Regions from separate parts of the Enterobacter sp. ECC_219_Taxon_10 genome, predicted to be linked through region 3. Evidence: predicted binding sites of a transcription regulator. Region 3 holds the regulator's gene; each other region holds the start of a gene.
The links. Region 3 encodes PurR, which represses purine synthesis genes. Its sites were predicted from a motif close to CANGCAAACGTTTGCNTG; they were not measured.
Positions count from the first base shown of each region.

Region 1: a site for PurR is predicted at 4,663-4,680, ahead of raiA (ribosome-associated translation inhibitor RaiA). Genes of this name have one in related genera too.
Region 2: a site for PurR is predicted at 1,873-1,890, ahead of purM (phosphoribosylformylglycinamidine cyclo-ligase). Genes of this name have one in related genera too.

Region 1 covers NZ_CM178005.1:3,704,357-3,714,934, forward strand. The annotation lists gene clpB (ATP-dependent chaperone ClpB) at 1-362, opposite strand, end outside; gene yfiH (purine nucleoside phosphorylase YfiH) at 492-1,223, opposite strand; gene rluD (23S rRNA pseudouridine(1911/1915/1917) synthase RluD) at 1,220-2,200, opposite strand; gene bamD (outer membrane protein assembly factor BamD) at 2,332-3,069, shown strand; gene AC4ICF_RS17525 (IS4 family transposase) at 3,189-4,517, shown strand; gene raiA (ribosome-associated translation inhibitor RaiA) at 4,778-5,119, shown strand; Phe leader region at 5,223-5,348, shown strand; gene pheL (pheA operon leader peptide PheL) at 5,224-5,271, shown strand; gene pheA (bifunctional chorismate mutase/prephenate dehydratase) at 5,379-6,539, shown strand; gene AC4ICF_RS17545 (SMP-30/gluconolactonase/LRE family protein) at 6,536-7,408, opposite strand; gene tyrA (bifunctional chorismate mutase/prephenate dehydrogenase) at 7,469-8,590, opposite strand; gene aroF (3-deoxy-7-phosphoheptulonate synthase AroF) at 8,601-9,671, opposite strand; gene AC4ICF_RS17560 (DUF2799 domain-containing protein) at 9,885-10,259, shown strand; gene yfiR (regulatory sequestration protein YfiR) at 10,461-10,578, shown strand, end outside.
Region 2 covers NZ_CM178005.1:3,571,124-3,581,701, reverse strand. The annotation lists gene purN (phosphoribosylglycinamide formyltransferase) at 137-778, opposite strand; gene purM (phosphoribosylformylglycinamidine cyclo-ligase) at 775-1,812, opposite strand; gene AC4ICF_RS16980 (6-phospho-beta-glucosidase) at 2,079-3,509, shown strand; gene upp (uracil phosphoribosyltransferase) at 3,726-4,352, shown strand; gene uraA (uracil permease) at 4,439-5,728, shown strand; gene AC4ICF_RS16965 (DnaA inactivator Hda) at 5,826-6,527, shown strand; gene AC4ICF_RS16960 (leucyl aminopeptidase family protein) at 6,594-8,012, opposite strand; gene AC4ICF_RS16955 (glycosylasparaginase) at 8,012-8,968, opposite strand; gene celB (PTS cellobiose transporter subunit IIC) at 8,972-10,291, opposite strand; gene AC4ICF_RS16945 (XRE family transcriptional regulator) at 10,439-10,578, shown strand, end outside.
Region 3 covers NZ_CM178005.1:2,111,212-2,121,789, reverse strand. The annotation lists gene eptA (phosphoethanolamine transferase EptA) at 1-528, shown strand, start outside; gene AC4ICF_RS10170 (TetR/AcrR family transcriptional regulator) at 570-1,169, shown strand; gene AC4ICF_RS10165 (alkene reductase) at 1,223-2,320, shown strand; gene gloA (lactoylglutathione lyase) at 2,421-2,828, shown strand; gene rnt (ribonuclease T) at 2,923-3,573, shown strand; gene grxD (monothiol glutaredoxin 4) at 3,618-3,965, opposite strand; gene AC4ICF_RS10145 (C40 family peptidase) at 4,304-5,077, shown strand; gene sodB (superoxide dismutase [Fe]) at 5,200-5,781, shown strand; gene AC4ICF_RS10135 (MFS transporter) at 5,819-6,985, opposite strand; gene cydH (cytochrome bd-I oxidase subunit CydH) at 7,149-7,238, opposite strand; gene purR (HTH-type transcriptional repressor PurR) at 7,536-8,561, shown strand; gene punR (DNA-binding transcriptional activator PunR) at 8,579-9,490, opposite strand; gene punC (purine nucleoside transporter PunC) at 9,605-10,578, shown strand, end outside.

The DNA of each region.
Region 1 (10,578 bases), 1.6 Mb from region 3:
GTACCGCGTGATTCAAGCGCCGCCAGAACAAACAGTTCCGACGAAATAAAGTTGTCCCCACGTTTTTGCGCCAGCTTGTCGCAAAGGTTCAGCACTCGCACCAGATCCTGAGACGGCTGCACGTCACCGCCGGTACCTTCTACCTGCGGTAAACGGCTCAGCGCCTGATCGATAGCGGTGCGTAACTGGCCAGCATTAATGCCAGCAGACGTTAATAAAGGACGTACCGATCCCCCTTCCTGATTTAGCAAGGCGCTCATTAAATGAAGAGGTTCGATAAACTGGTTGTCGTGCCCCAGTGCAAGGGACTGGGCATCGGCGAGAGCAAGCTGGAATTTATTAGTAAGACGATCCAGACGCATAACTCCTCCCATAACAGGTCAAATTTGCTACTGGAGATTAAATGAGGTCATCCCTCAATTATTCAAGGTTAATGACCTGAATTATGTGAAAAGAAAACGGCACGTGCCGGATCGTCTTGATTCTTTAGGTTATATCAGCCAAATGAAACTTGCCATACGACCCGTCGTCTTGTCGCGGCGATAGGAGAAAAAATCACCCTTTTCGGTGAACGTACAGCGATCGCCACCGAAGATCTGCATTACGCCAATATTATTCAGGCGCTGGCGGGCAAGCTGATAAATATCCGCCAGATATTTTTCCCCGGCAGGCAGGAAGGCCTCAATGGCTTGCGGATCTTTATCTATAAAGGCTTCGCGAACCTCTGGCCCCACTTCAAAAGCACGAGGCCCAATCGCCGGACCAAGCCACGCCATGATATTGGCGGGATCATCATTAAAGCAGGAGACAGTCTCTTCCAGAACGCCCTCGCACAGGCCACGCCAGCCCGCATGCGCGGCAGCCACTTCAGAGCCTGCGCGATTACAGAACAGAACCGGCAGACAATCGGCTGTCATGACGGCACAAACCGTGCCCGGAGTATTACTGTAAGAGGCATCGGCGCGTTTAGAAGCGTATGGTTCTCCCGTCAGCTTCAGTACCGCTTTACCGTGAACCTGCTCCAGCCAGACCGGTTTCGACGGCAGATTTCCCGCAGCAAAGAGACGCGTGCGGTTCTCTTCAACGTGCTCCAGGCTGTCGCCGCAGTGCGCGCCGAGGTTTAAAGACTCCCACGCGCCCTGGCTCACGCCGCCAATACGGGTCGAACTACAGGCGGCCACGCCTGCAGGCAGCGGCCACTCCGGGACAATCAGTTTGGTCATAGCCAATCCACTTGATCCTTATGTTCTTCGAAATCGGCACGCATGGCGTCAATAAGTTCCACCATATCCTGCGGGATAGGCGCATGCCACTCCATCTGGATTCCTGTAATCGGATGATAAAGACGCAGCATGGTCGCGTGCAGCGCCTGACGGTCGAATTTACGCAATACGCTGATGAACTCATCCGATGCGCCTTTTGGCGGACGCGGACGCCCACCGTACACCTGATCCCCCACCAGCGGATGGGTAATGTGCGCCATGTGAACGCGGATCTGGTGAGTACGCCCGGTTTCCAGGCGCAGACGCAGGCGGGTATGAATACGGAAGTGCTCCATAATGCGATAGTGCGTCACCGCAGGTTTACCCATCGGATGCACCGACATATGGGTACGTTTCGTCGGGTGACGGCTGATCGGCTCTTCTACCGTGCCGCCAGCAGTCATGTGCCCAATCGCCACCGCTTCATATTCGCGGGTGATTTCACGCAGCTGCAGTGATTCCACCAGACGAGTTTGAGCAGGAACAGTCTTCGCCACTACCATCAGACCGGTGGTGTCTTTATCCAGACGGTGAACGATGCCTGCACGTGGAACATCCGCGATCGGCGGATAATAATGGAGAAGTGCATTAAGCACCGTACCGTCAGGATTACCCGCGCCCGGATGTACAACCAGGTCGCGCGGCTTGTTGATCACCAGAATGTCATCATCTTCATAGACGATGTCCAGCGGGATATCCTGCGGCTCGAAGCGGATTTCCTCTTCGATTTCAGCATTGATGGCAACAGCTTCCCCACCAAACACTTTCTCTTTTGGTTTGTCCCAGATCTTGCCGTTTACCAGCACACGCTGGTCAAGGATCCATTCTTTTATGCGTGAACGCGAATAATCAGGGAACAATTCGGCCAAAGCCTGATCTAAGCGTTGACCGAGCTGATTTTCGGAGACTGTTGCGGTGAGTTCTACTCGTTGTGCCATAAACTGCTTCTTTGTTTAACGTTGGGTTTTACGGCTTTGCCGTTTAATATAGTGTGCTATTGTAGCTGGTCTTAATCGGGAGCAGGAACAGAGTTTCTCCCGGACAAACATTTGAGGAAAGTCAAAACGTCATGACGCGCATGAAATATCTGGTGGCAGCGGCCACGTTGAGCCTGGCTTTGGTGGGCTGCTCCGGTTCGAATGAACAGGTCCCTGACAATCCGCCGAATGAAATCTATGCGACTGCACAACAAAAGTTGCAGGACGGTAACTGGAAACAGGCGATAACGCAACTGGAAGCGTTGGATAATCGCTATCCGTTTGGTCCGTATTCGCAGCAGGTACAGTTAGATCTCATCTACGCCTACTACAAAAATGCCGATCTGCCGCTGGCTCAGGCAACTATCGATCGTTTCATGCGTCTGAACCCGACTCATCCTAACATCGATTACGTTATGTACATGCGCGGTCTGACCAACATGGCGCTGGATGATAGTGCGCTGCAGGGCTTCTTCGGCGTGGATCGTTCCGACCGTGACCCGCAGCATGCGCGCGATGCCTTCAATGACTTCTCCAAGCTGGTGCGCGGCTATCCGAACAGTCAGTACGTCACCGACGCAACCAAACGTCTGGTGTTCCTGAAAGATCGTCTGGCAAAGTATGAATACTCCGTTGCGGAATACTATACCCGCCGTGGCGCATGGGTTGCTGTGGTTAACCGCGTAGAAGGTATGCTGCGTGATTATCCGGATACTCAGGCAACGCGTGACGGCCTGAAGCTGATGGAAAATGCTTACCGTCAGATGCAGATGACCGCTCAGGCTGAAAAAGTGGCGAAAATCATCGCTGCGAACAGCAGCAACACCTGATATCGCTTCAATGCAAAACGGCAGCCAGAAGGCTGTAATGCTGATCAGTTAAGGATCGGTTGACCGATCCAGTGGCTGTGTAAGAATCCGGAAATGTTTACCCGTTTCCGGATTTTTTTATGCACATTGGACAGGCTCTTGATCTGGTATCCCGTTACGATTCTTTGCGTAACCCTCTGACTTCTCTGGGCGACTGTCTTGACCCGGAACTGATTTCCCGCTGCCTTGAAGAATCCGGCACCGTCACGTTACGCAAACGGCGCCTTCCTCTGGAAATGATGGTCTGGTGCATTGTCGGTATGGCCCTTGAGCGCAAGGAGCCGCTTCATCAGATAGTTAACCGGCTGGATATCATGTTACCCGGCAATCGTCCGTTCGTTGCCCCCAGCGCCGTGATCCAGGCCCGTCAGCGGCTGGGAAGCGAAGCCGTCCGCCGCGTGTTCACGCAAACAGCGCAGCTCTGGCATAACGCCACGCCGCATCCGCACTGGTGCGGCCTGACCCTGCTGGCCATCGATGGTGTGTTCTGGCGAACACCGGACACGCCGGAAAACGACAGCGCCTTTCCCCGCCAGACGCATGGCGGAAACCCGGCACTCTATCCGCAGGTAAAAATGGTCTGCCAGATGGAGCTGACCAGCCATCTGCTGACGGCAGCGGCCTTCGGCACGATGAAAAACAGTGAAAATGAGCTCGCGGAGCAACTGATAGAGCAGACCGGCGATAACACCCTGACGTTAATGGATAAAGGCTACTACTCGCTGGGGTTGCTGAATGCATGGAGCCAGGCAGGAGAACACCGTCACTGGATGCTCCCTCTCAGAAAGGGAGCACAGTATGAAGAGGTCAGAAAGCTGGGTAAAGGCGACTATCTGGTGAAGCTGAAAACCAGCCCACAGGCACGAAAAAAATGGCCGGGTCTGGGAGATGAGATGACAGCCCGCCTGCTGACCGTGACGCGCAAAGGGAAAGTCAGCCATCTGCTGACGTCGATGACGGACGCCATGCGCTATCCCGGAGGAGAAATGGCAGACCTGTACAGCCATCGCTGGGAAATAGAGCTGGGGTACAGGGAGATAAAACAAACGATGCAACTGAGCAGGCTGACGCTGAGAAGTAAAAAGCCGGAGCTTGTGGAGCAGGAGTTATGGGGCGTGTTACTGGCGTATAATCTGGTGCGATATCAGATGATTAAAATGGCGGGCCATCTGAAAGGATACTGGCCGAATCAGCTGAGCTTCTCAGAATCATGCGGCATGGTCATGAGAATGCTGATGACGCTGCAGGGCGCTTCACCAGGGCGTATCCCGGAGCTGATGCGTGATCTTGAAAGCATGGCGCAACTGGTAAAGTTGCCGACAAGAAGGGAAAGGGCCTTCCCGAGGGTGGTAAAGGAAAGGCCCTGGAGATACCCCACAGCCCCGAAAAAAAGCCAGTCAGTTGCTTAACTGACTGGCATTACAGCCAGAAGGCTGCCGTTTCTTTATTCATTTCAGACATCCGCTGAAGCGCTTTAGCCTCAACACATCCCGTCAACTATGACCGCAATTCGTACCTTCCACAAGGTAAATCTCACCTCTTCCTGCCCTGCCTCACAAAAAAGATTCCCTGACAAAAACCGACAAAATAACGTGATCTAAATCACACATTTTGACATTAGGTCGGGTATGCTGGAATCACCAAGACGGAAAGACAAGAGGTAAAATTTATGACAATGAACATTACCAGTAAACAAATGGAAATTACTCCGGCAATTCGCCAGCACGTCGCAGACCGTCTCGCCAAACTGGATAAATGGCAAACTCATTTGATTAATCCACATATCATCCTGTCCAAGGAGCCCCAGGGTTTCATCGCTGACGCAACTATCAATACTCCAAACGGCCATCTGGTCGCCAGCGCAAAACACGAGGATATGTACACCGCTATTAACGATTTGATCAACAAGCTGGAACGGCAGCTCAATAAAGTGCAACACAAAGGTGAAGCCCGTCGCGCCGCGACATCGGTGAAAGACGCCAGCTTCGCGGAAGAAGTTGAAGAAGAGTAATCCTTTAAATTGAGTGTACCGCCAACGCGCCTTCGGGCGCGTTTTTTATTGACAGGGTGAAAACAGTACGGGTACTTTAACGGTATCAATCACAGGATGACTTTATGAAACTTACGCCGTTCTTCTTCGCATTCTTTTTTACCTTCCCCTGAACGGGAGGCGTTTCGTCGTGTGATAAAGAATGCGAAGACGAACAATAAGGCCTCCCATACCGGGGGGCCTTTTTTATTGATAACGATAAAATGAGACAGGCAACACTATGACACCGGAAAACCCGTTACTGGATCTTCGAGTAAAAATCAGCGCGCTGGATGAAAAATTGCTGGCGCTGCTGGCCGAACGCCGCGCGCTCGCCATTGAAGTAGGCAAAGCCAAACTGGACTCCCATCGCCCGGTGCGTGATATCGACCGCGAGCGCGACCTGCTGGAGCGTCTGATCCAGCTAGGCAGAGCGCATCACCTCGATGCCCATTACATCACCCGGTTGTTCCAGCTCATCATCGAAGACTCCGTTCTCACCCAGCAAGCGTTACTCCAGCAGCATCTGAACAAAACCAACCCGCACTCGGCACGCATCGCCTTCCTCGGGCCTAAAGGCTCCTACTCTCACCTGGCCGCACGTCAATATGCCGCGCGCCACTTCGAAGAATTTATTGAGAGCGGCTGTGCGAAGTTTGCCGACATTTTTAACCAGGTCGAGACCGGCCAGGCCGATTACGCCGTCGTGCCGATTGAAAACACCAGCTCCGGTGCCATTAACGACGTCTATGATTTACTGCAGCACACCAGCCTGTCACTTGTCGGCGAGCTGACGATCCCTATCGATCACTGCGTGCTGGTCTCCGGCTCAACCGACCTGAGCACGATCGAAACCGTGTACAGCCATCCGCAGCCGTTCCAGCAGTGCAGCCAGTTCCTGAACCGCTATCCGAACTGGAAAATTGAGTACACCGAAAGCACCTCGGCGGCGATGGAAAAAGTGGCGCAGGCCAACTCCCCAACCGTTGCAGCGCTCGGCAGCGAAGCGGGCGGCGCGCTGTATGGACTGCAAGTGCTGGAACGCAACCTGGCAAACCAGACGCAAAACATCACCCGTTTCGTGGTGCTGGCCCGCAAGGCTATCAACGTGTCAGACCAGGTGCCGGCGAAAACCACGCTGCTGATGGCAACCGGCCAGCAGGCCGGCGCGCTGGTTGAAGCCCTGCTGGTGCTGCGCAACCACAACCTGATCATGACCAAACTGGAATCACGCCCAATCCACGGTAACCCGTGGGAAGAGATGTTCTACCTCGATATCCAGGCCAACCTGGAGTCAGCTTCCATGCAGAAAGCCCTGCGCGAACTGGGCGAAATCACGCGCTCCATGAAAGTGCTGGGCTGCTATCCGAGCGAAAACGTCGTCCCGGTTGACCCGGCTTAACGTTCGATAAACCGGCTTTTCTTCATCCCTGCTACGCTGACAGGCAGGGTGAAGATGCCGCCGGAGAGCGGATACTTCTCCACCTCCTCCGCATCCATATTTTCCCGCGTGGTGGTAATGAACAGCGTTTTCATGTCGTCGCCGCCAAAGCAGACCATCGTCGGGCAACGCACCGGCATGCGGTATTCTTCCAGTTGCTCCCCTTGCGGAGAAAAACGCGCAATACGCCAGCCGTCAAACAGCGCACTCCAGTAGCAGCCTTCCACATCCATCGCCGCGCCGTCGGGTATCCCTTCTCCCGCTTTAAACTGACGAAACACCTCGCGCCTGCCAGGGTCACCATGCTCATCAAGCGGCGTACGGTAAATTACGCCGTTTGGCGTGTCGGAGGTAAACATCCACCGCTTATCCGGGCTAAACGCTAAGCCGTTGTGCCCGTGAATATCGCACTGGATCACCTTCGGCGCCAGGTCGTTGTCGATGCGCATCAGCAGGGCACCGTTGTAATCTCCCGGCCCCCAGAACGTGCCCGCATAGAAGCGTCCCTGATGGTCGGTCCCCCCATCATTAAAACGTGCGAGCTGCGGGTTTGAGGGGTTATCGCACACCTTGCGCTGCAGGAGCCCATGCTTATCGGCAAGCCATATGCCGTTGCGCATGGCGACAATAAAGCCGCCGCGCTCGCGCAGGGCAAAGCAGCCCACCTCTTCATGGAAGGAGAGCACGGTATGTTCCGCCGTTGACAGGTGGTAGCGGTGGATCTCCCCTTCCAGAATATCCGCCCAGTAAAGCGCATTTTCTTCTGCGCTCCACGTCGGGCATTCGGGCAGATGCCCGGTGTAGTTCAACAGCAGCTGCGGTTCAGCCATGACAGTTCCCCAAAATGAAAAAAGCCAGCATTGCTGGCTTTCAGTATATACATCATTGGATTACTGGCGACTGTCATTTGCCTGGCGCAACAGCGTGCGGCTTTCACTCTGGAAACGCGTGGCGTAATCGCCGAACCAGTGCTCCACTTTGCGGAAGCTGTCGATAAACGCCTGCTTGTCTCCGTGCTCCAGCAGGGTAATGGCTTCACCAAAGCGCTGATAGTAGCGCTTGATCAGCGCCAGGTTATTTTCAGACGACATAATGATGTCGGCGTAAAGCTGCGGATCCTGCGCAAACAGACGCCCGACCATCGCCAGCTCCAGACGATAGATAGGTGAAGAGAGCGCCAGCAGCTGTTCAAGCTGCACGTTCTCTTCCGCCAGATGCAGACCGTAGGCAAAGGTCGCAAAGTGGCGCAGCGCCTGAATGAACGCCATGTTCTGATCGTGCTCGACCGCGCTGATGCGGTGCAGCCTCGCGCCCCAGACCTGGATCTGCTCCAGGAACCACTGATAGGCTTCCGGCTGACGACCGTCGCAGTAAACCACCACCTGCTTCGCCAGGCTGCCGCTGTCCGGGCCAAACATAGGGTGCAGGCCCAGCACCGGGCCGGTATGTGCAGCCAGCATCGCCTGCAGAGGACCATTTTTGACGGAGGCCAGATCCACCAGAATGCAATCTTTCGGTAGAGGCGGGAGCTTTCCGATGATCTGCTCCGTCACGTGGATCGGCACGCTGACGATGACCATTCCGGCATCTTTCATCAGTTCCGGAGCATGCGCCCAGTCCTCTTTTTCCAGAATGCGCACCTGATAGCCAGAAAGCGTCAGCATTTTCTCGAACAGACGCCCCATCTGTCCTGCTCCGCCGACAATCACCACCGGCCGCAGGGACGGGCAGAGGGTTTTAAAGCCCTTGTCGTTTTCGCTGGAATAGGATTCCCGCATCACGCGACGCAGAACATCTTCAATCAAATCCGGCGAAACGCCCAGCGCCTGGGCCTCTTTACGACGGGAGGCCAGCATTGAGGCTTCGCGCTCCGGGACGTAAATCGGCAGGCCGTATTTGCTCTTCACCTCACCGACTTCAGCAACCAGTGCCATGCGGCGCGCCAGCAGGTCCAGCAGCGCCTTATCTACTTCATCAATTTGATCGCGCAGTGCGGTCAATTCAGCAACCATAACTACCCTCTTAAGCCAGACGCGTCGCCAGCTGGCCGCTTAAATCTTTATGGATCTCACGCAGCAGCGCATCGGTGGTTTCCCAGCTGATGCAGGCATCCGTGACGGAGACGCCGTGCTTCATCGCGCTGCGCGGCTGTTCTGATGACTGATTGCCTTCATGAATGTTGCTCTCAATCATCAGACCAATAATCGAACGGTTTCCGTCTTTGATCTGTGCAACCACGGATTCCGCAACCGCTGGCTGGCGACGGTAATCTTTATTCGAATTACCATGACTGCAATCTACCATCAGTGCCGGACGCAGTCCCGCCTGTTCCATCTCTTTTTCACACTGCGCCACGTCCGCCGGGCTGTAGTTTGGCGCTTTCCCGCCGCGCAGGATCACATGACCGTCCGGGTTGCCCTGCGTTTGCAGCAGACACACCTGGCCCGCCTGGTTGATACCGACAAAGCGGTGCGGCATAGCGGCGGCGCGCATGGCGTTGATCGCCGTCGCCAGGCTGCCATCGGTACCGTTTTTAAAGCCAACCGGCATCGACAAGCCAGACGCCATCTCGCGGTGGGTTTGCGATTCAGTCGTACGCGCACCAATCGCGGACCAGCTGAACAGATCGCCCAGGTACTGCGGGCTGTTCGGATCCAGCGCTTCGGTTGCCAGCGGCAGCCCCATGCTGACCAGCTCCACCAGCAGGCGACGCGCAATCTTCAGGCCTGCTTCCACATCAAACGAGCCATCCATGTGCGGATCGTTAATCAACCCTTTCCAGCCGACGGTCGTACGTGGCTTCTCAAAATAGACGCGCATCACCAGATAGAGGCTATCGCTGACCTCCTCCGCTAATGCTTTAAATCGACGAGCATACTCAATGGCGGTTTCAGGATCGTGAATAGAGCAAGGACCACATACCACCAGCAGGCGCGGATCGCGGCCGGCGATTATGTCAGAAATGGTCTGGCGAGAGTGCTCGATCTGAGCCTCCTGCGCGGCGCTCAGCGGAAACTCCGCTTTCAGTTGATCCGGGGTAATCAGAACCTGTTCGTCAGTGATATGTACGTTGTTCAGCGCGTCTTTTTGCATGATAGCGATCCTGTAAAGCTCGTTTGCGATAGTTGTTTTCCTCAGTGAGGTGAAACCACGATACCATAAAAAGTAAACATTTCAATCCAAAATACGTACACATTACTTTACATCAGCCAATTAATTGCAAAAATCAGCCGCTAAAAACGTAAATTTAAAATTACACCCTAACTTTCTTCCGCCAAGCTATGCTGAAGAAAAAGGAGAAGGATTATGCGATCGATTGCTCTCGTCCTGCTGTCGCTGTTTTTATCGGGCTGCCAGATTAATCCTTACACTTTCCAGCCCAACTGGACGAGCCCGGACTGGTTCAGTGCGGGTAAAGAAGACGCCATGAATGGCCTGCCGGTTAAAGATAACCAGACCCTGGCCGATAGTTTTAACGACCCCAATATTGATCGTAGTGAATATCTCCGTGGCTATGCTGATGGTCAGAAAAAAGTATGCGAAGAAGGCTTTATTCACGCATGGGGATTAGCGGGCAAATCTTATCCCGCCAGTTGTGATACCGTTGAAAATGCAGCGAAACTGCACGCGTCATGGCAAAAAGGAATGGATGAAAGTATGCGTTCCAGCAGGCTTAATTAAGTTTGCTTTTATTCTTTGGAAAATAAACAACTGTAGGATTTAGCTTAGGTAAGCCATGGGCTATTTCTGACATAATGACGGCTCTGATAAACAATGGTATTCTGCCCGCAACTCTTAAGGACATCTATTTCCGGAGCGGTACGGCGGATTCTGGTGAGAAATTTATACTTGAACTCTTTGTTCCGACTCACTCTGGTGCTAATGCTGTTCCTTATGGTGGGCCCGGCGATGGCAGGCGCGCTCACGGAGACAGATAAATCGGTACGTTCGATTGTCTCAGGCATCGTGAGCTATACGCGATGGCCGTCGCTTTCCGGTC
Region 2 (10,578 bases), 1.5 Mb from region 3:
ACGATATGTCCAACAGTGCCAGAAAAGTATGACAGTTATTTTTTTTGTTGGGGATTTTAGCGGGTTGGGGGAGGGAATATCGGGTAATGCAATGTACAGGTCGGGTAAGCGCAGCAGCGCCACCCGACATAACAGACTACTCTTCCGCCGCATAGCCCTGCGGGGGTAACTTCACGCCGTCCAGCCATGCCGCGCCGTCGCGCATCTCCAGACGCCCGTCGACAAACCAGCTCACCACCAGCGGGTAAATGGCATGTTCCTGGGCCTGCACGCGCTCGGTCACGTCTTCTTCGCTGTCGCCGTCAAAGACCGGGACTTTCGCCTGCAGGATAACCGGGCCGCCGTCCAGCTCGTCGGTGACGAAATGGACAGAAGTGCCGTGCTCCTCGTCGCCGTTTTCCAGCACCTGACGATGGGTGTGCAGGCCGGGATATTTTGGCAGCAGGGAAGGGTGAATATTCAGCAGACGACCGGCGAAGTGTTCGACGAAGGCCGGGCTCAGAATACGCATATAGCCCGCCAGCACGACCACGTCTGGCGCGTAGGCATCAATCTCATGCACCAGCTCGCGGTCAAAGGCTTCACGCCCGGCGAACTGGCTGGCTTCCAGCGCGTGCGCAGGAATGTTCGCTTCCCGCGCGCGCTCAAGGCCGAACGCGTCGGCCTTGTTGCTGAAAACTGCCCGAATGGTGCCATTGATTTTCTTCTGTTTGCAGGCGTCTATGATTGCCTGCAAATTGCTTCCGTTGCCGGAAATGAGCACCACGATGTTTTTCATTCAATGACCACACGCTGTTCGGAATCGGAGGCTTTAATCGTACCGATTTTCCACGCGTTTTCACCTTTCTCTGTCAGCAGCTTAACCGCTTTATCCGCTTCGCTTGCCGGCAGGGCGATAACCATGCCCACACCGCAGTTAAAGGTGCGGTACATTTCGTGAGAGCTCACGTTGCCTGCGGTCTGCAGCCAGTTAAAGACGGCCGGCCACTGCCATGAGGATTCGTCGATCACCGCCTGGGTGTTGTCCGGCAGGACGCGCGGGATGTTTTCCCAGAAGCCGCCGCCGGTCAGGTGAGCGATAGCGTGCACGTCAACGTTCTCGATAAGCTCGAGCACGTTCTTCACGTAGATGCGGGTTGGGGCCAGCAGGTGGTCAGCCAGCGGTTTGCCGTCCAGCTCGGTGGTCAGCGGGTCGCAGCCGCTCACTTCGAGGATTTTACGTACCAGAGAGTAACCGTTAGAGTGCGGGCCGCTGGAGGCCAGCGCGATCAGCACATCGCCATCGGCCACTTTGCTGCCGTCGATAATTTCTGATTTTTCTACTACGCCGACGCAGAAGCCCGCGACGTCATAATCTTCGCCGTGGTACATGCCCGGCATTTCAGCGGTTTCACCGCCTACCAGCGCACAGCCGGACTGCAGACAGCCTTCGGCGATACCGTTAATGACGCTGGCTGCGGTATCCACATCCAGTTTGCCGGTCGCGTAGTAATCGAGGAAGAACAGCGGCTCTGCGCCCTGAACCACCAGGTCGTTCACACACATCGCGACCAGATCGATACCGATCGTGTCGTGACGTTTTAAATCCATCGCCAGGCGCAGCTTGGTGCCTACACCGTCAGTACCCGAGACCAGAACAGGTTCACGATATTTTTGCGGCAGCGCGCACAGTGCGCCGAATCCACCCAGACCACCCATCACTTCCGGGCGGCGGGTTTTCTTCACCACACCTTTGATTCGGTCAACCAGCGCATTACCTGCGTCAATATCAACACCGGCATCTTTGTAGCTGAGAGAAGTTTTGTTGGTCACGGCTTAAATCCCCACGCGATTGCATAGCTAGTAAGAAAAATCGGCGCAATTCTAACAGTCCAGGCAAACGTTTGCGAGCCTATTCTGGACGTGAGGATCTTTTTTTCTGCATAGCCTGTAAATGCAGCCAAACTTGACTCCGTTCACGAAAATGAAACCGGTTTCGGAGAACTGCTTGCAACGGATATCCCCTTTGCACATCATCGAAATGAAACCGGTTTCTGTAATTGTTTTTGCAGAAAATAACGCAGAATGAGGGAAAGCGAATGTCAGGATTTAAAGCAGATTTTCTGTGGGGTGGGGCCGTGGCGGCACACCAGCTTGAGGGCGGCTGGAAAGAGGGCGGCAAGGGCGTAAGCGTGGCCGACGTGATGACCGCGGGCGCGCACGGCGTGCCGCGTGAAATCACCAACGGCGTTCTGGAGGGGAAAAACTACCCTAACCATGAGGCCATCGATTTCTACCACCGCTATAAAGAAGACATCAAAGTCTTTGCCGAGATGGGGTTCAAATGCTTCCGTACCTCCATCGCCTGGACGCGCATCTTCCCGAAAGGCGACGAGCTTGAGCCGAACGAGGAGGGCCTGAAATTCTATGACGATCTGTTCGACGAATGCCTGAAGTACGGCATTGAACCGGTTATTACGCTTTCCCACTTTGAGATGCCTTTCCACCTGGTCACAGAATACGGCGGCTGGCGCAACCGTAAGCTGATTGACTTCTTTGTCCGCTTTGCGAAGGTCGTTTTCGAGCGCTACCAGCATAAAGTGAAGTACTGGATGACCTTTAACGAGATCAACAACCAGGCCAACTTCCACGAAGACTTTGCGCCGTTCACCAACTCCGGGCTGAAATATGCGCCGGGTGAAGACCGCGAGCCGGTGATGTTCCAGGCCGCGCACTACGAGCTGGTGGCCAGCGCCCTGGCGGTGAAGGCGGGGCGCGAGATTAACCCGTCGCTGCAGATCGGCTGCATGATTGCCATGTGTCCCATCTATCCGCTGACCTGCGCGCCGGACGACATGATGATGGCGATGAACGCCATGCACCGCCGCTACTGGTTCACCGACGTGCACGTGCGCGGCAAGTATCCTCAGCATCTGCTCAACTACTTTGAACGTCGCGGCTTCGCGCTGGATATCACCCAAGAGGACAAAGCGGCGCTGACGCAGGGCTGCGTTGATTACATTGGCTTCAGCTACTATATGTCCTTCGCCACCAAGGCAACGGCGGATAACCCGCAGTTGGACTACGACGAGAGCAAGAGCCTGGTCTCCAACCCTTACGTGCAGAAATCCGACTGGGGCTGGCAGATTGACCCGGTGGGATTGCGCTACTCCCTGAACTGGTTCTGGGATCACTACCAGCTCCCGCTGTTTATCGTTGAGAACGGCTTTGGTGCAATCGACGTGCAGGAGAGCGACGGCACGGTGAACGACCAGTACCGCATTGATTACCTGGCCGCCCACATCCGCGAGATGAAAAAAGCGGTGGTAGAGGACGGCGTGGATCTGATGGGCTACACCCCGTGGGGCTGTATTGACCTGGTGTCTGCCGGTACGGGCGAAATGAAAAAACGCTACGGCTTTATCTTTGTGGATAAAGATAATGAAGGTAACGGCACGCTGAACCGCAGTAAGAAGAAATCGTTCGACTGGTATAAGCAGGTGATCGCGAGCAACGGCGATAACCTGTAATTGTCGGGTGGCGCTAACGCTTACCCGACCTACAATACACGTAGGCCCGCGTAAGCGTAGCGCCACCGGGCAGAACCTCGCACTTAAGCCGGAGACCTGTCTCCGGTTTTTTGTCTTTGCTTGATCCCTGTCAAGCAACATGGGTATGGCGCAATCCGAAAAAAGCGGTATAATCCCGCGATTTTTTTGCGGATGCCACCTCAGAGGAGAAAGAGAATGAAGATTGTGGAAGTGAAACACCCACTCGTTAAACACAAGTTGGGCCTGATGCGTGAGCATGACATCAGCACGAAGCGTTTTCGCGAACTGGCTTCTGAAGTGGGCAGCCTGCTGACCTACGAAGCGACCTCTGATCTGGAAACAGAAAAAGTGACCATCGAAGGCTGGAACGGCCCGGTGCAGGTTGAGCAGATCAAAGGTAAGAAAATTACCGTCGTGCCTATCCTGCGTGCCGGTCTTGGTATGATGGAAGGCGTACTGGAGCACGTCCCAAGCGCGCGCATCAGCGTGGTCGGTATCTACCGTAACGAAGAGACGCTGGAGCCGGTACCTTATTTCCAGAAGCTGGTCTCTAACATCGACGAGCGTATGGCGCTGGTGGTTGACCCAATGCTGGCGACCGGCGGTTCAATGATCGCCACCATCGACCTGCTGAAAAAAGCGGGCTGCAGCAGCATTAAGGTGCTGGTTCTGGTGGCTGCACCGGAAGGGATCGCGGCGCTGGAAAAAGCGCACCCGGACGTTGAGCTGTATACCGCCTCTATCGACCAGGGGCTGAACGAGCACGGGTACATCATCCCGGGGCTCGGCGATGCCGGCGATAAGATCTTTGGTACGAAATAATCGAATAACGATAAATAAGCCGACTTTGATAGTCGGCTTTTTTTTGAATAAAACACCAACAACGATACTACACAGAGGAAAACACTATGACGCGCCGTGCTATCGGGGTGAGTGAAAGACCGCCGCTTTTACAGACTATCCCGCTTAGTTTGCAGCACCTGTTCGCCATGTTTGGCGCAACCGTGCTGGTGCCAATCCTGTTTCACATTAACCCGGCTACCGTACTGCTGTTCAACGGCGTCGGTACGCTGCTGTACCTCTTTATCTGTAAAGGCAAAATCCCGGCGTATCTCGGGTCGAGCTTTGCTTTTATCTCGCCGGTATTATTGTTGCTGCCGCTGGGTTATGAGGTCGCGCTGGGCGGCTTTATCATGTGCGGCGTGCTGTTCTGCATCGTTTCCTTCATCGTGAAGAAAGCGGGTACCGGCTGGCTGGACGTGATGTTCCCGCCTGCGGCGATGGGCGCTATCGTTGCGGTCATCGGTCTGGAACTGGCGGGCGTGGCGGCGAACATGGCCGGCCTGCTGCCTGCGGACGGCCAGTCGCCGGATTCCAAAACCATCATTATCTCGCTGGTAACCCTGGGCGTGACGGTGTTTGGCTCCGTGCTGTTCCGCGGCTTTATGGCGATTATCCCGATCCTGATCGGCGTGCTGGCGGGCTATGCGCTCTCCTTCGTCATGGGCGTGGTGGATACCACCCCGATTGCTCAGGCACCCTGGTTCGCGCTGCCAACCATCTACACCCCGCGCTTTGAATGGTTTGCTATTTTCACCATTCTGCCTGCCGCGCTGGTGGTGATTGCCGAGCACGTTGGCCACCTGGTGGTGACGGCGAACATCATTAAGCGCGACCTGATCCGCGACCCGGGGCTGCACCGCTCCATGTTTGCCAACGGTTTCTCGACTATCATCTCCGGATTCTTCGGTTCCACGCCAAACACCACCTACGGCGAAAACATCGGCGTGATGGCGATTACCCGCGTCTACAGCACCTGGGTTATCGGCGGCGCGGCGATCATCGCCATTCTGCTCTCCTGCGTGGGCAAGCTGGCGGCAGCGATCCAAATTATCCCGGTTCCGGTGATGGGCGGCGTTTCCCTGCTGCTGTACGGGGTGATCGGCGCGTCCGGTATTCGCGTGCTGATTGAATCCAAAGTGGATTACAGCAAAGCGCAAAACCTGATCCTGACCTCCGTCATCCTGATCATCGGCGTGAGCGGTGCGAAGGTGCATATTGGCGCGGCCGAGCTGAAGGGCATGGCGCTGGCGACCATCGTCGGTGTGGGCCTGAGCCTGATTTTCAAGCTGATCTCGGTGATCCGCCCGGAAGAGGTGGTGCTGGACGCTGACGAAAGCGAAAAAGCGCCACATTGATCCTTTAACCGGGTGGACGATCCGCCCGGTTCTCTCCCGGCTGGTTCCGTGTTAAACTCATCGCCGATTTTATGTAAGATCTCTGGTTGAGGTATTTCTGAACGGACCGGCACAGCTCTCTCTGCCACTTTATCTCCCTGACGACGAAACTTTCGCGAGTTTCTGGCCGGGTGATAACCCCTCTTTACTGGCTGCACTGCAAAACGTGCTGCGCCAGGATCACAGCGGATACATTTATATCTGGTCACGCGAAGGCGCGGGGCGCAGCCACCTGCTGCATGCCGCCTGCGCGGAGCTTTCGGCGCGCGGTGACGCGGTAGGCTACGTGCCGCTGGATAAACGTACCTGGTTCGTGCCTGAGGTGCTGGAGGGAATGGAACATCTCTCGCTGGTCTGCATCGATAATATCGAATGCGTGGCGGGGGACGAGCCGTGGGAAATGGCGATTTTCAACCTCTACAACCGCATTCTGGAGTCGGGAAAAACCCGGCTGCTGATCACCGGCGATCGACCGCCGCGACAGCTCAATCTTGGGCTGCCGGATCTGGCGTCTCGTCTGGATTGGGGGCAAATCTACAAGCTCCAGCCGCTGTCGGATGAAGATAAGCTTCAGGCGTTACAGCTGCGCGCAAAGCAGCGCGGCTTTGAGCTGCCGGAAGACGTGGGCCGTTTCCTGCTCAAGCGTCTGGACCGCGAAATGCGCACCCTGTTTGATACGCTCGATCAGCTCGATCGCGCCTCGATTACCGCCCAGCGCAAGCTGACCATTCCGTTTGTGAAAGATATTCTCAAGCTGTAGTTATGCCGGGTGGCGGCTACGCCTTACCCGGCCTACATATGGCACCCGTAGGCCCGCGCCACCGGGCTAAAGATCCCCCAGCAAGTGCTCCACCAAAAGTGGAATCGGTCTTCCCGACGCCACGCTCCTGCCATTCTCGCGCCACAGCGCCGTGCCGCTGATGTCCAGATGCGCCCACGGGATCGTCGGCGGGCAGAAATGGTGCAGCAGCCACGCCGCCGAGGCGCTGATCGCCGCGTTGTTGGTCGGGGTGTTGCACAGATCGGCGATGGCGCTGTCGGTCTGCTTTTTCAGCCGCGCATCTAAAGGCAGGGACCACACTTCGTCGCCGCTCTGCTTACCCGCCCGCGTCAGCGCGGCGCGCAGCGCTTCATCCTGCGTCATTAGCCCGCTCAGCTCATACCCCAGCGCCTTCACCACCGCACCGGTTAAGGTTGCCATATCAATGATATAGCGCGCCTGCGGATGGCGCTGGCTGGCCCAGGCGATGGTGTCGGCCAGCACCAGTCGGCCTTCGGCATCGGTGTTGTTGATTTCAACGGTAGTGCCGTTGCAGGCGGTCGCCACCGTGCCGGGCTGCATGGCGTCCGGGCCTATGGCGTTTTCCGCCAGCGCCAGTACGCCCATGATGCGCACGGGCAGCGCCAGCTCTGCGGCGGTCAGCATCAGCCCCAGCACGTTGGCCGCGCCGCACATGTCGTATTTCATCGTGTACATGCCCGCGCCTTCCTTCAGCCACAGGCCGCCGGTATCGAAGGTGATGCCTTTACCCACGTAGCAGCGCACCGGGCCGTCAGACACGCCGTCGTAATGAATCGCCAGCAGACGCGGTGGACAGGTCGCCCCTTTGCCGACGGCGTTAAGCAGCCCCAGCCCCTGCTCAACGATTTGCTTTTCATCCAACACTTCACAGCGCAGGGTGGGGAAGGTAGCGCAGAGTTTTTGCGCCTCTTCGACGACAAACTGCGGCGTGCAGCGGTCGGACGGGATATCCGCCAGGCGTCGCGCCGCGACCATACCGTGGGCGATAGCCTGCTGCTGGCGGAAAATAACCGCCAGTCGGTCCTGCTGTTCTGGTAAACAGAGCGCGGTGATGCGCTGAAGACGGACCTCGTCACTGGTTTTCTTCAACTGCAAATCGCTTAGCCTGTGCGCCTGATTAAAGAGAAAGCGCAGAACCTGCGCCAGGACGACGTCGTCGATATTTGTTACGTCCAGCACGATGTCTGCGCTGACGGGAGAGGCAATCAGCGGTCGCAGGGCGGCAAGCAGGCTTTCAGTAAGTGCGTCATACCAGAGCGCGTCCGGCAGCAGAGTGATGCGGGCAAACGGCGCGCAGCCAAAGCGGGTGTCAGCTATGCTGGCAGAATTGCGCATTTCCGCGACAAGCGCCGTTTCGGGCAAGTGCGTACAGGAGGTGGAGGCAATCAAATGGCATTGCGGAGCCGCGTCAGAAAGCGCGGTGATAAACTGATATTCAATCATCATGACTCCTCAATCGGCGCACGGATCCGCGCGGCATAGGCCTGCATCCACTCATCGTCTACCGCGTGATAGTGCGTTTTCTCCCGCAGGCGCTCGGTACGATAAACGGTGAGAGGCTGACGGGCCGTCGCCACCACGAACGAGAAGGTTTTGATGTTGGTGGCGGCACCAAATTCGCCCCTGTTATTCATGCATACCACGGAGAGATCGCCCGCGCGGCCGAAGCGCGACATCAGCTTGTCCTCCAGCTCGAACACCACTGAATCTGCCGCCTGCTGGGGAGACATCCCTTGCGCCATGCGGCGGACGATTTCGTAGCTGGTGCAGCCTTTCATCAGATCTTCACCGACGCCCGTGGCGGTGGCCGCGCCGGTTTCGCTGTCGCAGTAGAACCCAGAGCCGATAATCGGCGAATCCCCAATGCGGCCGCGTTTTTTCATAAACAGGCCGCTGGTGGAAGTGGCGACGCTCATCGAGCCCTGTTTATCGAGGCCGATAATGCCGACGGTGTCGTGCCCGTCGTACGGGCTCAAGCCTTTATCCAGCGTCTCGCGGCAGCGCTTACGGTAGTGCTGCATGGCCCGGTCGGTGAGCATGGTTTTGTCGGCAAAGCCCTGGCTTAGCGCCCATTCCCGTGCGCCCTGGCCGACCAGCAGGCTGTTGTAGCGCTGGCGGCTGAGCGCGTGCGCCACGCGCACCGGGTTGGCGATATCCACCAGATTCCCCACGGCACCGAATGCCAGCGTGTCGCCGTCCATGTAGGCCGCGTCCAGCTCGACCTCGCCGTTTTCGGTAGGCAGCCCGCCGTAGCCGACGGATTTATAAAACGGAAAGTCTTCGACGGCGGCGACGGCATCAACCACCGCCGGCGCGACCGGTTTTCCCGCCGCCAGCGCAGACGCGGATTCCGTCACGCCTTCAAGCGCCATTCGCCAGGTGGCGATAATTCCCCACATGCTTTACTCCTGTTTTGCAAGGGTGGTGTCGGTGTGCGTAACGGTGGCAATTTCCGCCGCGCGGTACTGTTTGTCCACGATACGCATGAAAGGAAGGTACAGCATGGCGCCAATCAGCAGGTTAATCAGCTGCATCACGCTGCCGCTCAGGTGTCCTGTGACGATAAAGCCGCTGATCACCGGCGGCAGCGTCCAGGGAATAAACACCCCGGTGGTGACGGCGACCGCGCCAACCTTCATCGCCGCATACTGCACGGTAACCAGCACCAGCGGTACCAGGTTGAACGGGATGAGCATGATCGGGTTCATGATCACCGGCAGGCCAAACAGAATCGGTTCGTTGATGTTAAACACCGAAGCCCCGGCGCCGAGGCGCGCCACTTCGCGCATGTTTTTGCTGCGGGCGAAAATCAGCATCGCTATCACCAGCGACAGCGTGGCACCCGCGCCGCCCATCCAGATCATGTCAAAAAACTGCTCGGTGATGATGTGCGGCGGCGTTGCCCCGGCCTGAATGGCAGTGATGTTGTCGGTCTGGTTCTCCATCCACAGCGGGCGAATAATGCCGTTTATCATCGAGCCGGAGTTAATGCCCACGGACCACAGAATGGTGATGCTGAAGACGGTCATCAGCGCGCCAAAGTATGAGGTGCCGTAGTGGCGTACCGGCGTGGTAACGACTTCATAAATAAACTGATGAATCGTGTGGTAGTGGGTGTTTTCGAAGACGATGCGGATACCCAGCACCAGAATCATCACCAGCAGGGCGGGGATCAGCGCCGCGAACGACTCCTGCACCGCAGGCGGTACGCCGTCGGGCATTTTTATGACCAGATTTTTGCGCTTCAGCCAGCAGAACAGCTCCGTCCACAGCAGGGAACCGATCATCGCCACGAACAGACCTTTGCTGCCAATCCACTCCACCGGAATGACGGTGATACCGCCGTTTACTGCCACCTTGATAAACGGCGTCAGGATCAGAAACGCGACCAGCGCCAGAATGCCGCAGGAGATGCGGTCCTCGCCATAATGTTCGGCCAGGCGGTAGGCCACGAGGAAGCTGATAAACAGCGACATGGTGGAGAAGACCGCGTTGAACGGGATTTCAATAATGGCGCTCCAGCTCTCACCAAAGGCCTGAGACATAAACTGCTGATAGGCTTGATTCGGGAACGACGAGATCACCAGCAGAATAGAGCCAACGATGATAAACGGCATGAATGACACGTAGGCGCCGCGAATGGCCCCGAGATGACGTTGCTGGGCCGTTTTGGCCGCCAGCGGCATCAGTTTTGCTTCAAGAAATCCCAGAACATTGTTCATTGTGAACTCCGTACAAGATTGAGGGGTGTTGTTTATGTTATGTCTGTGGATTATCAGTGAAGCACGGCGAGCGAAAGGTGAAATCGGTCACAAAGCAACCGCCTTTGTAATATAAATCTCACATGATTAGTTAATGGAGTTGTTGCGATGGAAATTAAGCTACACGCCAACGCCACCACCACGCCGCGTATCCGCCGCTATCTACAGCAGTCAGATAAAAGCGACAGAGAGCTGGCCGTTGAGCTGGGGATCTCGGTCACGACCGTCAGGCGCTGGCGCAACCGAGA
Region 3 (10,578 bases):
GGTCTGAAGCAGGACACGGTGCTGGTTATCCACCTGATGGGCAGCCATGGCCCGGCGTACTATCGCCGTTACCCGGATAACTTCCGTAAATTCACCCCCACCTGCGATACCAATGAGATTCAGGATTGCGATCATCAGGCGCTGATGAACACCTATGACAATACCATTCTGTATACCGACAGCATGGTCAGCAAAACCATTGACGCGCTGAAAGCCCGTCAGGCGAACATGAACACCGCGCTGATTTACCTCTCGGATCACGGGGAATCGCTCGGTGAGAGCGGTATTTATCTGCACGGCACGCCGTACATGCTGGCGCCGGAGCAGCAGACGCACATTCCGTTTATGTTCTGGCTGTCCCCGGACTATGCGAAAAACTTTGGCATCAACGAGCAGTGTTTACGCGACCACGCAGCAAAAAATGCGGTTTCGCAGGACAATTTATTCTCGACGGTGCTGGGCATGATGGACGTTAAATCAAGCGTTTATCAGCAACAGCTGGACATTCTGAACGCGTGTCGCCAGTAACAGAGCTTGCATTAGACCGAACGGTCTATTAGAGTGAATCCATGAGCAGAAATACTGAACACGATACCCGAGAACATCTCCTGGCGACCGGTGAGCGGCTGTGCATGCACCGCGGCTTTACCGGTATGGGGCTGAGCGAGCTATTAAAAACCGCTGAGGTACCGAAAGGGTCGTTCTATCACTACTTCCGGTCCAAAGAGGCCTTTGGCGTGGCGATGCTGGAGCGGCACTATGCTGCCTACCACCAGCGCCTCGCGACCCACTTCGCGACGGGGAAAGGTAACTATCGGGATCGTGTTCTGAACTACTATCAGGAAACGCTGAACCAGTTCTGTCAGCAGGGCATTATCAGCGGATGCCTGACGGTTAAACTCTCTGCCGAAGTGTGCGATCTCTCAGAAGATATGCGCACGGCAATGGATAAAGGCGCCAGCGGCGTTATCGCCCTGCTGGCACAGGCGCTGGCGAAGGGGCGCGAAGAAAATACGCTAGCCTTCCCCGGCGATCCCTTAACGCAGGCTCAGGTGCTCTACTCTCTCTGGTTAGGGGCCAACCTGCAGGCTAAAATTTCTCGCAGTGCCGTGCCGCTCGAAAGCGCGCTGGCGCATGTGAAAAGTACGATTACTGCGCCTGGCGCTTAGCAGGCGTTTTTATTTCCATTATTACTAGTCGACTGGTCTACTCAGGAGTCTTTATGTCAGCTGAAAAATTATTTACCCCTTTAAAAGTGGGTGCCGTCACTGCGCCAAACCGCGTGTTTATGGCTCCGCTTACCCGTCTGCGCAGCATTGAGCCGGGTGACATCCCAACCCCACTGATGGGTGAATACTATCGTCAGCGCGCCAGCTCTGGCCTGATAATCACCGAAGCCACGCAGATTTCTGCTCAGGCCAAGGGATATGCGGGTGCTCCGGGGCTGCACAGCCCGGAGCAGATCGCCGCATGGCAGAAAATCACCGCGGGTGTTCACGCTGAAGAGGGTCGCATTGCGGTCCAGCTGTGGCATACCGGTCGTATCTCCCACAGCAGCATTCAGCCTGGCGGTCAGGCACCGGTTTCAGCCTCTGCCCTGAATGCGAATACCCGTACCTCGCTGCGCGATGAAAACGGCAACGCGATCCGCGTCGATACCTCTACGCCACGCGCGCTTGAGCTGGACGAGATCCCGGGTATCGTGAACGATTTCCGCCAGGCCGTAGCCAACGCCCGTGAAGCCGGTTTTGACCTGATTGAGCTGCACTCCGCGCACGGTTACCTGCTGCACCAGTTCCTGTCACCGTCGTCTAACCATCGCACCGACCAGTACGGCGGTAGTGTCGAAAACCGCGCTCGCCTGGTGCTGGAAGTGGTTGACGCCGTCTGCCAGGAGTGGAGCCCGGACCGTATCGGGATCCGCGTCTCCCCAATCGGTTCTTTCCAGAATGTCGACAACGGTCCGAACGAAGAAGCCGATGCCCTGTACCTGATCGAAGAACTGGCTAAACGTGGCATCGCTTATCTGCACATGTCCGAGCCGGACTGGGCCGGCGGTAAGCCTTACACGGAAGCCTTCCGTCAGAAAGTGCGCGAGCGCTTCCACGGGGTGATCATCGGTGCGGGTGCTTATACCCCAGAGAAAGCCGAAGACCTGATTAATAAAGGGCTGATCGACGCCGTGGCATTTGGCCGCGACTATATTGCCAACCCGGATCTGGTAGCCCGTCTGCAGCAGAAAGCGGCCCTGAACCCGCAGCGTCCTGAGAGCTTCTACGGCGGCGGCGCGGAAGGCTACACCGACTATCCTTCTCTGTAATCTCGCCATTGTTCATTGATAGCGGCGACACTTCGCCGCTATACTAAAACATCGTTTCTGTTCAAAAAAATAGTCTATTCCATTGGTTAATGAGGAAATTATGCGCCTACTTCACACCATGCTGCGCGTTGGCGACCTGCAACGTTCGATCGATTTCTACACTAACGTCCTGGGCATGAAGCTGCTGCGCACCAGCGAAAACCCGGAATACAAATACTCGCTGGCGTTCGTGGGTTACGGCCCGGAAACGGATGAATCGGTCATTGAGCTGACCTACAACTGGGGCGTGGACAGCTATGAACTGGGTACCGCCTATGGCCATATCGCGCTGGAAGTGGACAACGCGGCCGAAGCGTGCGAACGCATTCGCAAAAATGGCGGTAACGTCACGCGCGAAGCGGGCCCGGTAAAAGGTGGCACCACCGTGATTGCGTTTGTCGAAGATCCGGACGGTTACAAGATCGAGCTGATTGAAGCCAAAGACGCGGGCCGCGGTCTGGGCAACTGATCCCTCAGGGCGCAACATGCGCCCGTAGTTTTACTGCATCCCCCCGCAAAATTTGCCATAATGCGCTCTGCTTTTTCCCTGGTAAGAGACCCTGATGTCCGATAACGCTCAATTTAGCGGTCTGTGCGACCGTTTTCGTGGTTTTTATCCCGTTGTCATTGATGTAGAAACAGCCGGATTTAACGCTAAAACCGATGCGCTGCTTGAAATTGCCGCCATCACGCTGAAGATGGATGAACAGGGCTGGCTTACACCGGACACCACGCTGCATTTCCACGTTGAACCTTTCGAAGGGGCAAACTTACAGCCGGAGGCGCTGGCGTTTAACGGTATCGATCCGCATAACCCGCTGCGCGGTGCAGTCAGCGAATATGATGCGCTGCACGCCATTTTTAAAATGGTGCGTAAAGGCATGAAAGAGAGCAACTGCAGCCGCGCCATCATGGTGGCCCATAACGCCACCTTCGATCACAGCTTTACCATGGCTGCAGCCGAGCGCGCGTCGCTCAAGCGCAACCCTTTCCACCCGTTCGTGACCTTCGACACCGCCGCGCTGAGCGGCCTGGCGCTGGGACAAACTGTGTTATCAAAGGCCTGCATTACGGCGGGTATACCGTTTGACGGCACCCAGGCACACTCCGCCTTATACGACACGGAGCGCACCGCAGAGCTGTTCTGTGAGATCGTCAACCGCTGGAAGCGTCTGGGCGGTTGGCCGCTGCCGATGGGCGACAGTGAAGAATAAAAAAAAGCGACCTTATCAGGTCGCTTTTTTATTAACGCAGAAAATTACTCAGCGTCTGGCTCTTCGGTTTTGTACTTCGCCGCCGTCTCTTTGATCAGCTGCTGCAGTTCGCCGCGCTGGTACATCTCAATCAGGATATCGCAGCCGCCAACCAGTTCGCCGTCAACCCACAGCTGCGGGAAAGTCGGCCAGTTAGCGTATTTTGGCAGCTCTGCGCGGATGTCCGGGTTCTGCAGGATATCAACGTAAGCAAAACGCTCACCACAGGCTGACAGCGCCTGAACCGCTTGCGCGGAAAAGCCGCAGCTTGGCAGCTTCGGAGAACCTTTCATATACAGCAGAATCGGGTTTTCAGCGATCTGGCGCTGGATTTTTTCAATAGTGGTGCTCATGTCTTGCTTCCTTTAACTTCTGTTACGGCAATAGTCTGACATTGTAGCGGGTCAGGCTGGCATCGGAAAATAACATTTTCGTCACGTTTATATATTTTACCGCGACTCTACAAAAGTTGCATTGCAAATGGTGTTTACCCCTGCGACCGTCAGGGTTTTGCTCAGGGAGTGAACAATTGTGCGGCAGAACGATGATTTTTTTTGCACTTGCTAACGAAACAGGTTTTTAGATTGAAAAATGCTATTAACTTCTCGGGTTTTTATGGATTAGAATCGACGGGCTTTGTAAATCACACGCGGGTATTATTGATGACCTGCATATATCAGGGGACTGCCCAGTGGCGCGGATAACTAAAATCTCGATCACGCTCTGTGCTTTACTGTTTACTTCACTCACTTTCACGCCAGCGGCAAACGCCTCTCAGCAGGCGCGGCAATCTGCTGTACAAAAAAGCCATCTGGTAAAAGCCACAGAACGTAAGAAAAAAACCACCACGAAGAACGTCAAGAAAAAAACCACCGCTCAGACTAAACAGACCGCTTCCAGCAAGACGAAAACAAAATCTTCCCGCACTACCCGCACCGCCAAAAATAAAGCTTCGCTGACCGCCGCTAACCTCGTTACAGAAAAATGCATTACCCGTAAAGGGCATAAAGCAAAATGCACGAAGGTGACGAAACTGGCGGATGTGCATAAAGTGCGTGTGCAAAAAGCGCAAAAAACCGCGATGAATAAGCTGATGGGACAGATTGGCAAACCTTATCGCTGGGGCGGCAGCTCGCCGCGCACCGGTTTCGACTGCAGCGGCCTCGTCTATTACGCCTATAAAGATCTGGTTAAATTCCGCATTCCGCGTACCGCCAACGAGATGTATCACCTGCGCGATGCGTCACCAGTTAACCGCGGGGAGCTGGAAAACGGCGATTTGGTCTTCTTCCGTACCCAGGGTCGCGGCACGGCTGACCACGTCGGCGTCTACGTCGGCAACGGGAAATTCATCCAGTCACCGCGCAGCGGCCAGGATATTCAGATCACCTCGCTCAGTGAAGACTACTGGATGCGCCACTACGTCGGCGCGCGTCGCGTGATGACGCCAAAAACCATTCGCTAATCCCTGCCCTGCCACATCCGTGGCAGGGTAAGTTCCTCTTTTGCATACCCTTTCAATTTGCTATCCTTTCCCTGTTGTCTGTGTGGTTATTGGCAACGCAAAATACAATAAGGAGAGAAGCAATGTCGTTCGAATTACCTGCACTACCGTATGCAAAAGACGCCCTGGCACCGCATATTTCAGCGGAAACCCTGGAGTATCATTACGGCAAACATCACCAGACGTACGTCACCAACCTGAACAACCTGATCAAGGGCACCGATTTCGAAGGCAAAACGCTGGAAGAGATCGTTCGCAGCTCAGAGGGTGGCGTTTTTAACAACGCGGCTCAGGTGTGGAACCACACCTTCTACTGGCACTGCCTGGCACCCAATGCCGGTGGCGAACCTGCCGGTGAGCTGGCGGCCGCCATTAACGCCGCTTTTGGCAGCTTCGCCGAGTTTAAGACGAAGTTTACCGATGCAGCCATCAAGAACTTCGGTTCTGGCTGGACGTGGCTGGTAAAAGAGGCGGATGGCAAACTGGCTATCGTGTCCACGTCTAACGCGGGCACTCCGCTGACCACCAGCGCTACGCCGCTGATGACCGTGGACGTGTGGGAACACGCTTACTACATTGATTACCGCAACGCGCGCCCGAACTACCTGGAACACTTCTGGGCGCTGGTTAACTGGGAATTTGTCGCGAAGAATTTCGCCGCGTAAAAGACACGCAGAAGGGTTCGCCCTTCTGCGTTTTTGCTTATTCCGCCGTGCAAACGGCTTCAGGCTGTTTACGGCCGGACATCATTACCAGCAGCAGGCCGAGCGCGGCAATAATGGCCCCCATCACCGGCACAAAACTGTACCCCAGACCACCTGAAATCACGGCGCCTCCGGCGGCTGCGCCCAGCGCATTGCCGAGATTGAACGCCCCGATATTCACGGAAGACGAGAGGCCCGGCGCCTCATGGGCGACACGCATCACGCGCATCTGCAGCGGCGGCACCACGGCAAAGGTTGCGGCCCCCCAGACGACCATCGCAATCGCCGCTCCGAACTCATTACGCGCCAGCCACGGGATAGCAACCATAATGACAATCAGCAGGGTTAAGAAGCCTTTCAGCGTCCCGCTCACGGAACGGTCAGCAAATTTCCCGCCGAGATAGTTGCCGATCGAGAAGCCGACGCCAATCAGCACCAGCATCGCGGTAACGAAAAGAGGCGTTGCGTGGGTGATATCGTGCAGCACCGGTGAAATATAGGTGTAGAGGGTAAACATCGCCCCTGCCCCCAGCACCGTGGTGAGCAGCGCGGAGAGCACCTGCGGGCGCATCAGCACCGCCAGCTCTTTACGCACTTCCGGACGTTCTCCTGCACTGCCTTTCGGCAGAGAGAAGAACAACGCCACCATCGCGACCACGCCCAGCCCGGCCGTCGCCAGGAAGGACATACGCCAGCCGATCGCTTCCCCCAGCCAGGTTGCCGCCGGCACCCCGCCAATGTTGGCAATCGTCAGCCCCATAAACATGGTCGCTACAGCGCTTGCCTGCTTGTGTTTTGGCACTACGCTTGCGGCCACGACCGAGCCCAGCCCAAAGAACGCGCCGTGGTTCAGGCTGGTCAGAATGCGCGACAGCATCAGGGTAGTGTAGTCCGGCGAAATGGCCGAAAGCACGTTGCCCAGAGTGAAAATCGCCATCAGGAAAATCAGCGCATTGCGGCGCGCCCGGTGAGAAAGCAGAAGCGTCATCAGCGGCGCCCCCACCATCACGCCGATGGCGTAGGCGCTGATTAACATGCCTGCCGCAGGGATCGAGACGTCTACGCCCCGGGCAATAACAGGCAGTAACCCCATCGGGGAGAATTCAGTGGTGCCAATCCCAAAAGCGCCAATCGCCAGGGCCAGCAGGGGAAAATTGATTTTCATGCGTCAACTCCGGATGCCGTGTCATGTGGTGACACAGAACAAAGAAGCGGAAAGCATGACATCAATCACAAAAAATGAGAAGTTAACAAAATGGCAAAAGATTTTTGCCAGAGAAGTAACAATCGCGGCGATGGGGAGGGAGAAGGCTCTCCCTCCGCGTAAATCAGTGCAGCGCAGCCGTCAGACCAGCCGCGACAATCAGAGCCAGCACAACAACGGTGGTGAACAGCGAAAACTTCAGATCGGAACTCATCAATTTTTCTCCTTTTAATCCCCCCACGAAAAGTGAGCTTGCTCATTTTTGCACAGATTCCGTCAAAAATCTTCCTGGATTTATACTGATAACCACTTTACCTCTTCCCCTTTTCATCAAGATAGGCCAAAATTCCACGCTAAATTTATTAGCGTACCGGCCATTGACCCCCTCCTGACGTCCCGTGTCGTTTTCCTGGCGTGCCGCAATCCAAAATTGCGTGATAAGGGTGAGAGAAGGCAAACGTTTACCTTCAAGTTTTTCAGGAGTTTAGGATATGGTCTGGAGTGACATTTAATGGCAACAATTAAAGACGTAGCAAAACGCGCAAACGTTTCCACTACAACCGTATCACATGTAATTAACAAAACCCGCTTCGTGGCGGAAGAGACGCGCAACGCGGTCTGGGCAGCGATCAAAGAGCTGCACTATTCGCCAAGCGCGGTTGCGCGCAGCCTCAAGGTCAATCACACCAAGTCCATTGGATTACTGGCGACCAGCAGTGAAGCGGCCTATTTTGCCGAGATCATTGAAGCGGTGGAGAAAAACTGCTTCCAGAAAGGCTATACCCTGATTCTCGGCAACGCATGGAACAGCATTGAAAAACAGCGTGCCTACCTGTCGATGATGGCGCAAAAGCGCGTGGATGGCCTGCTGGTAATGTGTTCCGAGTACCCGGAATCCGTGCTGTCGATGCTGGAAGAGTATCGCCATATTCCGATGGTGGTGATGGACTGGGGCGAAGCGCGCGCGGATTTCACCGATTCGGTTATCGATAACGCCTTTGAGGGCGGCTATATGGCCGGCCGTTATCTGATTGAGCGCGGCCATCGCGAGATTGGCGTGATCCCGGGTCCGCTGGAGCGCAACACCGGCGCGGGCCGTCTGGCCGGCTTTATGAAAGCGATGGAAGAAGCGCTGATTACCGTGCCGGAAAACTGGATCGTGCAGGGCGACTTTGAGCCGGAATCAGGCTACCGCGCGATGCAACAGATCGTCTCCCAGCCGCACCGCCCGACCGCCGTCTTCTGCGGGGGTGACATCATGGCGATGGGCGCCCTCTGTGCGGCCGATGAGCTGGGTCTGCGCGTCCCGCAGGACATCTCCGTGATCGGGTATGACAACGTGCGCAACGCGCGCTTCTTCACGCCAGCGTTGACCACCATTCACCAGCCGAAAGATTCGCTGGGTGAAACCGCCTTCAATATGCTGCTGGACAGGATCGTCAACAAACGTGAAGAGTCGCAGTCCATTGAAGTTCACCCTCGCCTTATCGAACGCCGTTCCGTCGCGGATGGCCCGTTCCGCGACTACCGTCGTTAATCTCATTGCGGAGCCAGTCAGGCTGGCTCCCTCAGCCATTCCCGGTTAAGCGTTTCGCTGTCCCCCAGATAATCCAGAAGCCAGGCCATCGCCGGGGAAACATCATTTTGTTGCCAGGTGAGGCAGCAGGCCGCATCCGGGAATGGATTCTCCAGGGCCAGCTCAACCCACTCACCGGTGTCGATTCGTGGTCGCGCAAAATGAACGGGTACCATCGCGACGCAGAGCCCGGCGCTAAGGCACGTCGCCGACGATTCCCAGTCAGGGGCCACCACCCGCCGCTGGTTGTCCAAAAGCCATGTGATACGCTTGGGCAGCGAGCGGGAGGTATCCTCCAGCACCAGCGACGGCCAGCCGCGCAGCGTATCATCGCTCAGCGGCCCTTCCATCTTCGCCAGCGGATGATCGCTTGCCACCACGCATTTCCAGCTCAGCATCCCCATATCGCGAAAGGCGTAACGCCCCCCGACCGGGATCGCCTGAGTGGCCCCAATGGCCATCTCTGCCCTGCCGTCCGCCAGCGCATCCCAGACGCCGTTGAACACCTCCTGCGAAACCCGCAGTTCGACGTCAGAAAAATGACGGTAGAAATCGACAATCATCTGCCGGGTGCGCTCGGGCTTAACGATGTTATCCACCGCAATGGAAAGGTGTCCCCGCCAGCCGTTCGCGATCTGCTGGCACTGTTCGCGGGTGATCTGCATTTTTTTGATAACAGAACGCCCTTCCTTCAAAAACCACGCCCCTGCAGGCGTTAATTCCACATCACGATGTCGCCGTTCAAACAGCGGTACCGCCAGCCAATCCTCAAGCTGACGTACGGTATAGCTGATAGCCGAAGGGACGCGGTGTAGCTCCTGCGCCGCCCCGCTAAAGCTGCCGTTACGCGCGACAGCATCGACCACTTCAAGAGAATAATCTGACCACATTTTCTGCCTGCAAAAAATTTGAATGCACCCGCCAAATATTAGCGTTTCACAAGCGGCTTTGCATTCCCTACACTCAGCGCCAACGTATACCTGCCTCCTCAGGAGAATAAAACAGTGCAACCCAGGAAAGGTTTTTTAGTCTGGCTCGGCGGCTTAAGCGTGCTGGGCTTTTTGGCCACCGATATGTACCTGCCGGCTTTCGCCGCCATGCAGGAAGATTTGCAAACCCCTGCTGCCGCCATCAGCGCCAGCCTGAGCCTGTTCCTTGCCGGTTTTGCCTTCGCGCAGCTGCTCTGGGGACCGCTTTCGGATCGCTTTGGCCGTAAACCGGTACTGCTGCTGGGTCTGGCCATTTTTGCCGTGGGCTGCCTGGGAATGCTATGGGTGCGCGATGCCACCTGGCTGCTGGTACTGCGGTTTGTTCAGGCGGTCGGCGTCTGTGCCGCTGCCGTGACCTGGCAGGCGCTGGTCACCGACTACTATCCGGCAAACCGCACCAACCGTATTTTCGCCACCATTATGCCGCTGGTAGGGCTTTCTCCTGCCCTCGCCCCTCTGTTGGGCAGCTGGATCCTCGCGCACTTTGACTGGCAGGCCATCTTTGCCACGCTGTTTGCCATCACGCTGGTGCTGATGCTGCCGGCATTCGCCCTCAAGCCCGCGCATAAAAAAGAGGTGCACGCAGACGCGAAGCCGATCACCTTCACCTCCCTGCTCAGCACCAAAGCGTATCGCGGCAACGTTCTGATCTATGCCGCCTGCTCGGCAAGCTTCTTCGCGTGGCTCACCGGTTCGCCGTTCATTCTGCACGATATGGGCTACAGCCCTGCAGCCATCGGCCTGAGCTATGTTCCACAGACTATCGCGTTCCTGGTGGGCGGGTATGGTTGCCGCGCGGCGCTGCAAAAGTGGGAAGGTCAGCAGATGCTGCCATGGCTGCTGGTGCTGTATGCGCTGAGCGTCATCGGGACCTGGGCCGTTGGCTTTATTCCGGGTGCCGGTCTGGCCGAAATTTTGATTCCATTCTGCGTGATGGCCGTCGCGAACGGGGCGATCTACCCTATCGTGGTGGCGCAGGCGCTGCGTCC